3 regions of the Sulfitobacter sp. PR48 genome follow, and region 2 is predicted to be linked to each of the others. Evidence: riboswitches for the same ligand, from Rfam matches in the RefSeq annotation. Region 2 holds a riboswitch; each other region holds the start of a gene.

Region 1 (4,206 bases), on a different contig from region 2:
TATTCCTGCGAACCCCATGCCTGCAACATTTCCTGAAACCTGTAAAAGGCGGCGCGGTTGAACGCCTTGTCCTCTCCCAGCCGTCCGGAAACCGGGCTCTCGGGGTGATAGCCCGCACAGGGCACCCAGCCTTCGGGGATCGGCGCATTGGCGGAATGGGTGCGCCCCGCGCGCAGAAGTTTTGGCAAGACATGCGTATGTGGCCCCTCGGGGGAGGTGCCGCCGGTATCCGGCCCGCCGATCATCTGAAACACCTCGACCCGGCCCAGCCGGGTCAGGGCAACGCGGTGCGGATGCGCCCTGAGGATGGCAGCCATGGCCGGATTGTCCGGATCCATCAGCGACCGGCCCGCCTTTGCGCTCTGGTCGGTGAAACGGGAGACATCGCGCGAGGTCAGGAAGGCCACGGCATCCTGCATCTTCTGCGCCTCAAGCTCCTGCGCCAGCCAGGCTGCGACATCGCGTTCTTTCGGCAGGTCCGCATTGCGCACCTCGCGCCAGACGATGCGTCGCGCCGTCACGAAACCGGGCTGGTTGATGGCCCAGCTGAGCACCTGCATCTCGCGCTCAAGCTCAAGGCTCAGCCAGGGCCGCACAAGGGTGACGCCGCTCATTCCAGTATGTCCAGCGGCTGAAAGACAAGCCCCGATGCCGTTTCTTCCAGAAAAGCGCTGACGCCAAAGGTGTCACGGACAAGCGCTGGGGTCAGCACCGCCTGCGGTGGGCCGTCCGCGGCAATGCCGCCCTTGTCGACGACGATCAGGCGGGTGCAGTGCCGCGCCGCCAACCCCAGGTCATGCAGTGACACGATCACCGCGCGCCCCTCCGCCGCCAGATCGGCAAAGCTGCCGCGGTATTCCAGCGCGAGGGAGGTCGATTCGCGTCCGTAATGCGGATTGGAGGAACTGCTGTCCTTCTCGGTCTCAAGCAGCAGGTTCAGCAGATGGCCGGCCTCTGCCACGCTGCGCCCGTCCAGGCCGAAACTCAGCCGGTATTTCAGCGCTTGGGTCCGGGTAAGCTTCGGCGCGCCGCCGTTGAAGGTCGATTCGTATCTGGTGTTCTCATAGGCCAGCCGATGGGTCAGCCGCCCCTCCAGCATCGCATATTCGCCGTAGACCCCTAGGTCGTGTTGACATTCATTGTCGCCCACCCGCGCGAGGCGGATTTTGCCGCTGGCGCCCTGATGTGAGCGCAGCAATGTGATCATTGGAAGCGAACATCCGGGATGGCAGAGGCAAAATCCGCCGCGCCCCGCAGGGGTTTCGCCAAAATTGCCCATTTCTGCGTTAAGAGAGCTTGAAATAGCTGGCTATTCCTGCGCTCTCTTGCCTGGAACTGAGCAATTTTGGACTGAAACGGGTGGGTGACAATGAATGTCAACACGACCTAGCGTCCGTTCGTCGCGGGTGCCGAACTGGGTCGGATCATCCACCACATAACCCGGCGCATCCGGCGCGAAAGAAATGCGGTTGCCGTTGTCCCATTGCCCAGCTCCAGCGTGGCCGAATAGGTGTCACCGATCCCGCCTTTGCGGGTAATGATATTGATAACCCCCGCCGAGGCGTTGGAACCGTAATAGACCGATTGCGGCCCGCGCAGCACCTCGATGCGCTCGATATTGGCGGTTTCCAGACCGCTGAGAATATATTCGCCATCGCCGCCCGAGGCTTCGATCCCGTCGATCAGGATCAGCGTATGGTTTGCCTCGCCGCCGCGCAGGCGGACCTGGTAAAACTGCTGCCGTACCCGTTGACCGACACGCCCGGCAAGGCGCGCAGGGCGTCCTGCACCGTGGCGATGCCGCGCTCCTCGATCTGTTGTGCCGTGACAACGCGCGCCGCGCGGCCCAGTGCCTCGGCCTCGATCGGCGTCAGCCCGCCCGAGACAATGATTTCGCCCAGATCGAAATGATCCTGAGCCAGTGCAGCAGTGGTGAAGAATGGAACGACGGCTGCGGAAGCCAGAGCGGATGCAAGAGGCATGAGATACCCTCGGTTGCGGCCCCGACGGGCCGCCAGACGTTGAATTGTCTTTTGAGGGATGCCCCCCGCAGACGGTGAAAACACCACAAGCGGAAGCTCCGCAGTCCCGACGCCCCTCGCGCCCGAACAGGGTGAACACCTCGGCAGGTCTCCTGACTCGCGGGTCGTTGCTTGGCCGGACCTTCCCATCACATATGCTGTGACAGTGGTATGCGCCGGCTTCGCTCTCCGCCTACAGTTGCGGGGGCAGTCGTGGATTTGGCCGGAGGGCCGAACCACGTTCCCTATTAACCAGACGGCGAACCGTCCGGACCGAAGTACCCTTTGGTTAGCGGCCCGAATCGTTTCGGTAAAGCCTGCATGGGAAAATTCTCTGCGCCGCCCGGCGGGGCCCGCGGCAAAGCACCCCGCCAGGGGGCGTCTTTTTACCGCGCTGGCCTATAACGTCAGGGCCGCATCGGCTATGATCGTCCTGCCGCTTTGCAAAGGGATGTGACATGCGCTTGAACGAGATCGTCTTTACGGATGCGAAACCCGTCGAAGGCTATGGCCCCGGCTTTTTCCGCATCGGCGGGCAGGTGATCCATGGCCCGGTGATTGCCGGACCCGGTGGCATTCAGACATGGGCCGGGCTGCAGGACGACGCCGCGCTTCTGGCGCTCAAGGGGCAGGTTGACGTGCTCTTTGTCGGGACCGGCGCCGAGATCGGCCATCTGCCGGAATCCCTGACCGGCCCGCTGGAGGAGGCCGGTATGGGGGTGGAGGCGATGGCATCCCCCGCCGCCTGCCGCACCTACAACATCTTGCTGAGCGAAGGCCGCCGCATTGCCCTCGCGCTGATCCCCGTCTGACATGCCCGGGCCGTTGCGCCCGCCCCGCCGGGGTGCCGCGCCGCAAATGACCGCTTTTGCGCGCTCCGCCAATGGGTTACGCAGGGGGCATGATGTTACGTGTCGATGATCTGACCCTTGCCCGTGGCGGTGTGCCGGTTCTGACCGGTCTCAGCCTTGCGCTGGTGCCGGGCCAGGCGCTGATCCTGCGCGGGCCGAACGGCGCGGGCAAGACTACCCTGTTGCGCAGCATCGCGGGCCTGCAACCGCCGCTTTCGGGCCGCATCGAGGGCGCGCAGGACCGTGTCGCCTATGCCGCCCATGCCGACGGGCTGAAAGCGATGCTGAGCGTGACCGAGAACCTGGCCTTCTGGGCGCGGACCTTTGGCACTTCCGACATCACCCCGGCGCTGGATGCCTTTGACCTGCACGGGCTGGCGGACCGGCTGGCAGGCACCCTGTCGGCAGGGCAGAAACGCCGTCTGGGACTGGCGCGGCTTCTGGTCACCGGGCGGCCGCTCTGGGTGCTGGACGAACCCACCGTTTCGCTCGACACCGGGGCGGTGGCGCTCTTTGCCGCTGCCCTGCGCGCGCATCTGGCACAGGGCGGCGCGGCGCTGATCGCCACCCATATCGACCTGGGGATCGAGGCGCAGGTGCTGGACATCACCCCCTTCCGCGCCAGTGCTGCCACCCGCGCCGGCGCCAGCGACGAGGCCTTTCTGTGAGGGCGCTTCTGATCCGCGACCTGACGCTCGCGCTCCGGGCCGGGGGCGGCTTTGGCCTGGGGCTTGCCTTCTTCCTGATCGTGACGGTGCTGGTGCCCTTCAGCGTCGGCCCGCAGGCGGCGCTCTTGCAACTCATCGCCCCCGGCGTGCTCTGGCTGGGCGCGCTGCTGGCCTGCCTTTTGTCGCTGGACCGCCTGCTGGCGCTGGATTTCGAGGATGGCACGCTTGACCTGCTGCTCACTGCCCCGCTGCCGCTGGAGGGGGCGCTGAGCGTCAAGGCGCTGGCCCATTGGCTGACCACGGGCCTGCCGCTGGTGCTGGCCGCCCCGGTGCTGGGCGTGCTGCTGAACCTCGCACCGCCAGGCTACCTCTGGCTTGTCGTTTCGCTGGCGCTGGGGACACCGGCGCTGTCGGTCATCGGCTGTTTCGGCGCGGCGCTTACCGTGGGGATCAAACGCGGCGGGCTGCTGCTGTCGCTGCTGGTACTGCCGCTTTACGTGCCGACCCTGATCTTCGGGGCCGAGGTCGCCCGGCGCGGCGCAGGCGGGCAGGAGGTGACCACACCACTGCTGATGCTGGCCGGGATCACCTGCGCGGTGATCGCCCTGATGCCCTTCGCCTCTGCCGCCGTGCTGCGCATGGGGCTGCGATGAGCGGCGCCGCCCC
Region 2 (4,206 bases):
CAGAAGCGGGTGATCTTCAGCGATGGTCTGGATGTGGACAAGATACGGGAACTGCACGGAAAATTCGCCGGGAAGGTGAATGTCTCCTTCGGTTGGGGCACATTGCTGACCAATGATTTCAGGGGCCTGGTGAAAGATGATGCGCTGGCCCCTTTCTCGCTGGTGTGCAAGGCCGTGGCGGCCAATGGCAGGCCGACGGTGAAGCTGTCGGACAATCCCAACAAGGCGATGGGCCCGGCCGAAGAGATCGAGCGCTACAAGCGGGTGTTCGGGGTTGGCGCGCAGGACCGCCAGGAGGTTGTGGTCTAGAACGCGCGCAACGGCACCGGCCGATGGCGGCAGAGCACGGGTGTCTACTTTGGCGTGGTCACCTCGCGCCCTGCCGCGTTCATCTGCCGTTCCCGCCAGATGATCAGCAATCCGCCACCTGCCAGCAGCAGCGCGCCGGGGAACAGCTCGGACCAGGGCGCTTCGCCGTAAAACAGCCAGCCCAGGACAAAGGCCAGCGGGATGCCGAAATAGCCGAACGGGGCGAGGTTGCTCTGTTCAGTCATGCGGTAGGCCGTCACCAGCACCAGCACGGCAAATCCGCCGAGCCCGCCCATCGCCACAATCCACAGCAGGTCCGTGCCGTCCTGCATTGGCGTGAAACCGCCCGTGGCCAGCGTCAGCACCAGCGCACCCAGGGTCGCGACGCCGGTGGAATACAGGTTGATCAGGGCTGTTGGCGGGCCGTCGTCCATCATCCGGGCGGTGACGGCGGTCAGCGCATAACAGAGCGCCGCGCCCAGCGGCAGCAGGGCCGCCAGTGAAAAGCTGTCCCGGCCCGGTCCCACGATCATCACCACCCCGGCAAAGCCGACCAGCACCGCGGCCCAGCGCACCAGCCCGACCTTTTCGCCCAGCAGGGGCACGGCAAGTGCGGTGACAAAGACTGCGTTGGAATAGGAGATGGTGGAGGCGGTGGCAAAGGTCAGGATGCCCAGCGACAGGTAAAAGAAATATTGCGCGAAGGTCAGGATCAGCCCGCGCAGCAGGGCCAGTTTCCATTGACGCATGTGCAGGCTGCGCCCTTTGGCGTGCCAGTCCCGGGAGGTCCAGAGGACCAGAAGTGCCGGGATCAGCCCCACCAGGTTGCGGTAGGCCGAAAGTTCGGCGGCGCCGTAGCTGCCGGAGAGGTGTTTGATGATCAGCCCCATGCCATCGAACAACAGGATCGCAAACAGCGAATAGAGAATCGCGAGGGTGGTTCGGCTCACGCGGCGAAGGCTCCTGTCAGAGGGGGAGGGTTGTCCGCCAGTTATGGGCCGCAGGGCAGAGCAGGGCCAGAGGAAATTGAAACGTCATGGTCGGGCGCGGGCAGGCCACCACCCGATCCGGGGCCGGAGTACCGGGGATTGCGCACCGGGGCCGGCATTTCCAGACAGCGCAAGGCGTTGCTGCGGGCAAGCGCATTCGGCGCATGAGTTGTCGTGAATGAGCCTTGCCTTGGCTGGGCCGAAGTGCAACATTGGGCTTGCTTGGTGTTCCCGCAAGCGCCCCTTTGGGTGTGGAACCGAACAGGGAATTCCGTAAGGGCCGCACAGCCTGAAACGGAAGCCGCCCCCGCGACTGTAAGCGGAGAGTCTGTGCCCAACGTGCCACTTGACCATTCGGTCGGGGAAGGCGGGCAAAGGCATCGACCCGTGAGCCAGGAGACCTGCCAGGCGTGAGAAACTTGAAACAGGTCGTCGGGTGTGACGGCAAGGAGAAGACCATGACTACAATGACTGCCAAGTCGCAGACCGCCAGCCGCTTTGTTCCCGCGATCTTTGCCGCCGTTCTGGGCCTTGCCCTGATCACGCTGACCGGGCACGTTCAGGCCGCCGCGTTGCATGATGCCGCGCATGATGTGCGCCATGCCACAGGTTTCCCCTGCCACTGACCCCTATGGGCCATCGGGATCAGGTCTGAGCCGCGTCAAAGCAGGCGGTGACCCGGTTCCCCTGGTGAACAACGCAGCGCGTTCCGGTCATAGACCTTTATCAGCTTGAGGCGCTGCCGATTTTCGGCGGCGTGTTTGTGTTGATTGGTGTCGGTGCCGGCGCGTTGCCATGAAAGCAAGAGGATCTCGTTATGACTTCACGGTTTTTGGTTTCCGCCCTTTTTGCAGGGGCCTTGGCGGGTGCGATCATCGGCCTGCTGCAACTGGTATTTGTGCAGCCTGTGCTGCTGCATGCGGAGCTTTATGAAAGCGGGGAGCTGGTGCATTTCGGCGCAGAGGCGGTCAGCGCCCATCCCGCCTTGCCCGGTTTCGACCTGATGCGCGACGGGTTGAGCGTGATTTTCACCATGCTGACCTATACCGGTTATGCGCTGATCTTGGTTGCGGCCATGAGCTTTGGCGAGGACCGCGGTGCGCGGATCGACGGGCGCTGGGGTATCCTGTGGGGTGTTGCCGGTTTCGTCGCCTTTCATCTGGCCCCCGGATTTACCCTTGCCCCGGAAGTGCCCGGTGTGGCTGCGGCCGATGTGGCCCTGCGGCAGGTCTGGTGGTTTGCGACGGCGATTGCGGCCTGTGTGGCGCTCTGGCTGCTGGCCTTTGGCCAGAACTGGGCGGCCTGGAGTGCGGCGGCGCTGTTGCTGGCCGCACCGCATCTGATCGGCGCGCCGGAGCCCGAGACCTTTACCGGTCCTGTCCCGACCGAGATCGGCGCGCTGTTCGCGGCGCGTGCGCTCGGCGTCGGTCTGGCGGCCTGGGTGTTGCTCGGCTGCTTTGCGGGCTATTTCTGGCAGCGCGAAGGGGAGCATGCCGCCCAGGCGGCGTGAGGGTGTGATGGGCAGAACGCTTGCGCTTTTCGTCATCGGCCTTGTCTTCGGAGGCGGTCTCGGCTTTGCCTTTGCGGCGGGCAACGGGATCACCTTTGACGGGCATGATCATGGGGATGCGGCCCAGCATGGCGGGATGGATCACGGGGGCATGACTGCCGACGGGATGGATCATGCCAAGATGCACGAGACGCCGATTGCGGTCGCGGCGGATGCCGCGCCCGAGGTTCAGATCATGGTCAGCCCGGACCCGATGGCGGGCCATAACCTGCATGTCATGGTCGAGAATTTCGAGTTTTCGCCGCAGAACGCCAGCCTGCCCCATCAACCGGGGCAGGGCCATGCGCATGTCTATGCGAACGGCGTCAAGCTGGCCCGGATCTATGGCCCCTGGATGCATCTGGATGGCCTGCCCAAAGGCCAGGTGGAGATCGAGGTGACGCTGAACAGCAACGATCATCATCCGCTGGAGGTGGAGGGCACGCCGGTAACGGCCCGGGCCGTGGTGGAGGTGGAATGACCGCAACGCTTTATGTCTGCACCACCTGCCGCGCGGGTGAGGTGCTGGAAGAGGATGCCCCCCGGCCCGGCGCGCTGCTGCACAGCGCATTGACCGAAGCGGGGGCACCTGACGCGGTCGAGATCGTCGGGGTGGCCTGTCTGTCCGCCTGTTCGCAAGGGGCGGCGGTGGCGCTGTCGGAGCCGGGCAAATGGACCTATGTATATGGCCGCCTGACCCCGGCGGATGCCCCCGATATCCTGGCCGGTGCCGCCGCCTATGCCGCAAGTGCCGACGGGCTGGTGCCCTGGCGTGAGCGCCCCGTAATTTTCCGCAAGCAGAGCCTTGCGCGTGTTCCCCCCTTTACCCTGCCTTTGGAGGCTGCCGAATGAATGACCTGAGCAAAATTCCCGTGACCGTGATCACCGGGTTTCTGGGCGCTGGCAAAACCACGCTGATCCGCCATCTGATGTCCAATTCGGGCGGGCGGCGGCTGGCTGTTCTGGTGAACGAATTCGGGACCGTGGGGGTGGATGGCGACATCCTGAAATCCTGTGCAATCCCCGATTGCCCGGCAGAGAACATCGTGGAACTGGCCAATGGCTGCATCTGCTGCACGGTGGCCGATGATTTCATCCCCACCATCGAGGCGCTGATGGCGCTGCCCACGCGACCCGATCACATCCTGATCGAAACCTCCGGTCTGGCGCTGCCGAAGCCGCTGCTCAAGGCTTTCGACTGGCCGGCGATCCGTTCGAAGATCACGGTGGACGGGGTGATCGCCCTGGCCGATGCCGAAGCTGTGGCGGCGGGTCGTTTCGCCCCTGACGAGGCGGCGGTGGATGCGCAGAGGCTGGCCGATGACAGTCTGGATCACGAGACCCCGCTGTCCGAGGTAT
Region 3 (4,206 bases), on a different contig from region 2:
ATAGGAAAAGCTGTCTTCCAGCAGTTTCATCACCGGGATCACCCCGGACGACTGGTTCTCGATCCCTTTGATCGGCGCACCATGTTCGCGCAGGTTGGTCAGCAGCAGGGCCACGCCGCCGCCGCGCTTGGACAATTGCAGGGCCGAATTGATGCCCCGCCCGATGCTTTCCATGTTGTCTTCCAGACGCAGCAGGAAACAGGAAATCAGCTCGCCCCTTTGCGCCTTGCCCGCGTTCAGGAAGGTCGGCGTTGCGGGCTGGAACCGGCCTGCGATGATCTCGTTCATCAGGCGCATCGCGTCGTCTTCACTGCCGCGCGCCAGCGTCAGGGCGACCATCACCACGCGGTCTTCGAAGCGTTCGAGATAGCGTTTCCCGTCCAGTGTTTTCAGCGTGTAGCTGGTGTAGTATTTGAACGCGCCCAGGAAGGTCGGAAAACGGAACTTCAGGGCAAAGGCTGCCGCCCAGATCCGGTGCAGGAAACCGCGGTCATATTGCTTCAGCACGGCCTCTTCGTAAAAGCCTTCGCTGACCAGATAGTCCAGCTTTTCATCCAGCGAATGAAAGAACACCGTGTTCTGGTTCACATGCTGCAGGAAGTACTGCCGCGCCGCCATGCGGTCGGCGTCGAAACGGATATGCCCCTGATCGTCATAGAGGTTCAGCATCGCGTTCAGCGCGTGGTAGTCGAGCCCCTGCCATTCGGCAGGCACCGCTGCGGCCGGGGCGCTGTCGGTCAGTTCGCGGTCAAGAGTTGCGTTTTCCAAAATCTGTCCAATCCATCCAGGACACGGGCGACATCACCGTCGGTCCCCGCGAGTTCAAAGCGATACAGCACCGGCACGGCGCATTTTCTGGCGATCACATCGCCCGCCAGCGCATAGGTCGCGCCGAAGTTCCGGTTGCCCGAGGCGATGACCCCGCGCAACAGCGCACGGTTGCGCGCAATGTTGAGAAAGCGGATCACCGGTTTGGGAACCGCGCCACGCCCCTGCCCGTCCGCAAAGGTTGGTGTGACCAGCACAAAGGGCGCGTCGGGAGCGGGCAGCGGCGCTTCGGGGTCCGGCGGAATACGCGCCGCCGCCAGACCGGTCCGGCCCACGAAACGATGCGTGTTCTGCGACCGGGACGAGAAATAGACCAGCCCGCCCATTGCCGCGCCCTCAGATCATCGCGCTGATCTTGTCGGGGCGGAATCCGGCCCAGTGATCATCGCCTGCCACCACGACGGGGGCCTGCCGATAGCCCAGACCCTGCACCAGTGCCATTGCCGCGGCATCCTCGGTCAGGTCGATCAGCTGAAAATCAATGCCGCGCATCTCAAGCGCGCGGGTGGTTGCGGTGCATTGCACGCAGGCCGGTTTGGAATAGACTGTAATGGTCATTTGCCCTGTCCTCACTATGGTGTTGGCACGAAAGGAAGGGCACGGGATCGGGCGCCAGTGGCACCGGAACACGCGCCCCGGCCCTCCGCCGCGGTCGTCATCTATGGTGCTCCGGCAGGTCTCCTGACTCGCAGCTCGGGTGTCGCGGCCCCCTTCCCGGTGCGGCATGCACCAGTGGTAACGGGACGTGACTCGCTGCTTACAGTTGCGGGGGCAGTGCCGGATTTTCACCAGCTTCCCTTTTCACCGGCAAGACGAGTCGCCGGCACCAAAGCAACTGCATATTGGGTGAACTTGAGGCAAACTGTCAATATATAGATGTCGGCCTTTTTACCTTCCCCTTCCGGGAAAATGCGTTGCTGTCTTTTCCAAGAGTGTTTTGGTCGCAAATAAATCTTCATAAAACATGCGTCCGGCCTATCATCACAGGACAAGGTGCGGGCTTCGGTCCGAGAATTGGGAAGCCGGCGAAAATCCGGCACTGCCCCCGCAACGGTAAGATCGTAATGCGGCGCATCAACGGCCACTGGGCAGGAGGAGCCCGGGAAGGCGTTGCGCCTCGGGCCCTCACGGGCTGCGATCAAGTCCGGAAACCAGCCTTGGTGAAGTTGTTCAACCGCGGGTGGCGGTCTTGGCACTGAATTGGCGCGCGGCACCTCCCAGAGGCTGCGGCCCATCGGTGTCTTGTGCTGTCATCTGCCCAAATCGATCCGCGGGGCGCGGCAGGAGACCAGAAAGATGACCCACCCACTCAGCGACCTGCTGGCACGGCGCCGCGCCGGCCATGCGCTGGAACAACCCTTCTACACCGATCCCGACGTCTTTCGCGCGGATATGGAAACGATTTTCTACCGCGACTGGCTGTTCGCCGTCCCTGCCTGCGAACTGACCAAAGCGGGCAGCTATGTCACCCATCAGGTCGGCAGCTACGGCGTGGTCATCGTGCGCGGTTCCGATGGCGTGATCCGCGCCTTTCACAATTCCTGCCGCCATCGCGGTTCGGTCATCTGCAACAAGGCAAAGGGCGTGTCGCCCAACCTGGTCTGCCCCTATCACCAATGGACATACAGTCTGGACGGAAAGCTGTTGTGGGCCCGCGAAATGGGGCCTGATTTCGATCCGTCACAGCATGGGTTGAAACCGGTCCATTGCCGGGATCTGCAGGGGCTGATCTATATCTGCCTTGCCGATGAAGCGCCCGATTTCGAGGCCTTCGCCGCCCTCGCGCAGCCCTATCTTGCGGTGCATGACCTGAGCGACGCCAAGGTCGCGCATGAGACAAGCATCATCGAAGACGGCAACTGGAAGCTGGTCTGGGAAAACAACCGCGAATGTTACCATTGCGGGGGCAACCATCCGGGCCTGTGCCGGTCCTTTACCGATGATCCGACCGTCACCGGCATCGAGGAAGGGGAGACACCGCCGCATCTTCAGGCCCATTTCGACCGGCTGGAAGATCAGGGCTATCCCTCGCAATTCCGCATGGCCGAGGACATGCAATACCGCCTTGCGCGGATGCCGCTTCTGCCGGGTGCCAAGAGCTTTACGATGGACCTGAAACCGGCGGTGACAAAGTTTCTCGGGCGGGTCCGGGACGACACCGCCGGCACTTTGCTGAAATACCATTACCCCACCACCTGGAACCATTTCCTGCCGGATCATTCCATCGTCTTTCGCGTCACACCGCTGACGGCGACGACAACGCAAGTCACGACCAAATGGCTGGTCCACAAGGATGCCGTGGAAGGTGTGGATTACGATCTCCAGCGCCTGACCGAGGTCTGGATCGCCACCAATGACGAGGACCGCCGGGTGGTGGAAGACAACCAGCGCGGCATCAATTCACCCGCCTATGAGCCCGGTCCCTATTCGCCCATCCACGAGACCGGCGTGATCGGTTTTGTCGACTGGTATTGCAACACGATGTCGCGGCGGCTGACCCCGACCCAGATGGCGGCGGAGTAACACGATGAAAGATATCGCCCATCCGTCCAATATCTTCTGGCAGGACGATGAACCGCTGGAATGCGTGTCGGTCATCCCCGAACTGGCCAATACCGCCACATTCACCTTTCGCGCGCCCTCGGGGGCGCTGTTCGACTTCAAGCCGGGTCAGTTCCTGACGCTGGAACTGCCGGTGCCCGGTGGCACCGTGCACCGGACCTATACGATTTCCTCCTCGCCCTCGCGGCCGCGGTCGATCTCGATCACCGTCAAGGCGCAGGCCGACAGCATCGGCACACGCTGGATGCTGGATCACCTGGAACCCGGCATGCGGCTGAAGGTGACGGGACCGGCGGGCTGGTTCACCCATACCGATTTCCCGTCAGACAAATACCTGTTCATCTCGGCCGGGTCCGGCATCACGCCGATGATGTCGATGACCACCTGGATGTTCGATCTGGGCACCGAGCCTGACATCGTCTTTGTGAACTGCGCGCGCCGCCCGTCCGAGATCATCTTTCGCCAGCGGCTGGAGCACATGGCCAGCCGGGTGCCGGGCATCGACCTGCACTGGATCGTCAAGGCGGCCGACCGGTTTGCGCCCTGGACCGGCTATCGCGGCCAGATCAACCAGCTGATGCTGGGCCTCATGGCCCCCGATTATCTGGAGCGCGAAGTCTTTTGCTGTGGGCCCGAGCCCTTCATGCAGACCGTGCGCGAGGCGCTTCAGGGTCTTGGCTATGACATGGATCGCTACCACCAGGAGAATTTCCAGGCCCCCACCCCGAACGAGGCCGAGGCCCCCGCGCTGGACGACATCGTGCCGGACGAGGATACCAGCGCCGAGATCACCTTTGCCACCTCGGGCGTCACTGC

Evidence for each region. A riboswitch is a leader RNA that binds a small molecule or an ion and turns the genes downstream of it on or off. The one in region 2 is predicted to bind cobalamin.
Region 1: linked by a shared signal. The riboswitch ahead of PVW51_RS24325 (TonB-dependent receptor) and the one ahead of PVW51_RS01840 (CbtB domain-containing protein) in region 2 are both predicted to bind cobalamin.
Region 3: linked by a shared signal. The riboswitch ahead of PVW51_RS07525 (aromatic ring-hydroxylating oxygenase subunit alpha) and the one ahead of PVW51_RS01840 (CbtB domain-containing protein) in region 2 are both predicted to bind cobalamin.

Annotation. Positions count from the first base shown of each region.
Region 1 is NZ_JARAMM010000013.1:53,351-57,556, reverse strand. It holds gene PVW51_RS17180 (DUF6925 family protein) at 1-614, opposite strand, end outside; gene PVW51_RS17175 (ABC transporter ATP-binding protein) at 611-1,207, opposite strand; partial or broken gene PVW51_RS24325 (TonB-dependent receptor) at 1,387-1,982, opposite strand; cobalamin riboswitch at 2,108-2,314, opposite strand; gene PVW51_RS17165 (Mth938-like domain-containing protein) at 2,480-2,833, shown strand; gene ccmA (heme ABC exporter ATP-binding protein CcmA) at 2,923-3,540, shown strand; gene ccmB (heme exporter protein CcmB) at 3,537-4,193, shown strand.
Region 2 is NZ_JARAMM010000001.1:383,098-387,303, reverse strand. It holds gene pncB (nicotinate phosphoribosyltransferase) at 1-309, shown strand, start outside; gene PVW51_RS01845 (DMT family transporter) at 354-1,259, opposite strand; cobalamin riboswitch at 1,505-1,721, shown strand; gene PVW51_RS01840 (CbtB domain-containing protein) at 1,766-1,924, shown strand; gene PVW51_RS01835 (CbtA family protein) at 2,116-2,808, shown strand; gene PVW51_RS01830 (hypothetical protein) at 2,816-3,328, shown strand; gene PVW51_RS01825 (DUF1636 family protein) at 3,325-3,699, shown strand; gene cobW (cobalamin biosynthesis protein CobW) at 3,696-4,206, shown strand, end outside.
Region 3 is NZ_JARAMM010000004.1:243,452-247,657, reverse strand. It holds gene nrdE (class 1b ribonucleoside-diphosphate reductase subunit alpha) at 1-669, opposite strand, end outside; gene nrdI (class Ib ribonucleoside-diphosphate reductase assembly flavoprotein NrdI) at 738-1,154, opposite strand; gene nrdH (glutaredoxin-like protein NrdH) at 1,165-1,386, opposite strand; cobalamin riboswitch at 1,483-1,674, opposite strand; cobalamin riboswitch at 1,804-2,002, shown strand; gene PVW51_RS07525 (aromatic ring-hydroxylating oxygenase subunit alpha) at 2,125-3,351, shown strand; gene PVW51_RS07520 (hybrid-cluster NAD(P)-dependent oxidoreductase) at 3,356-4,206, shown strand, end outside.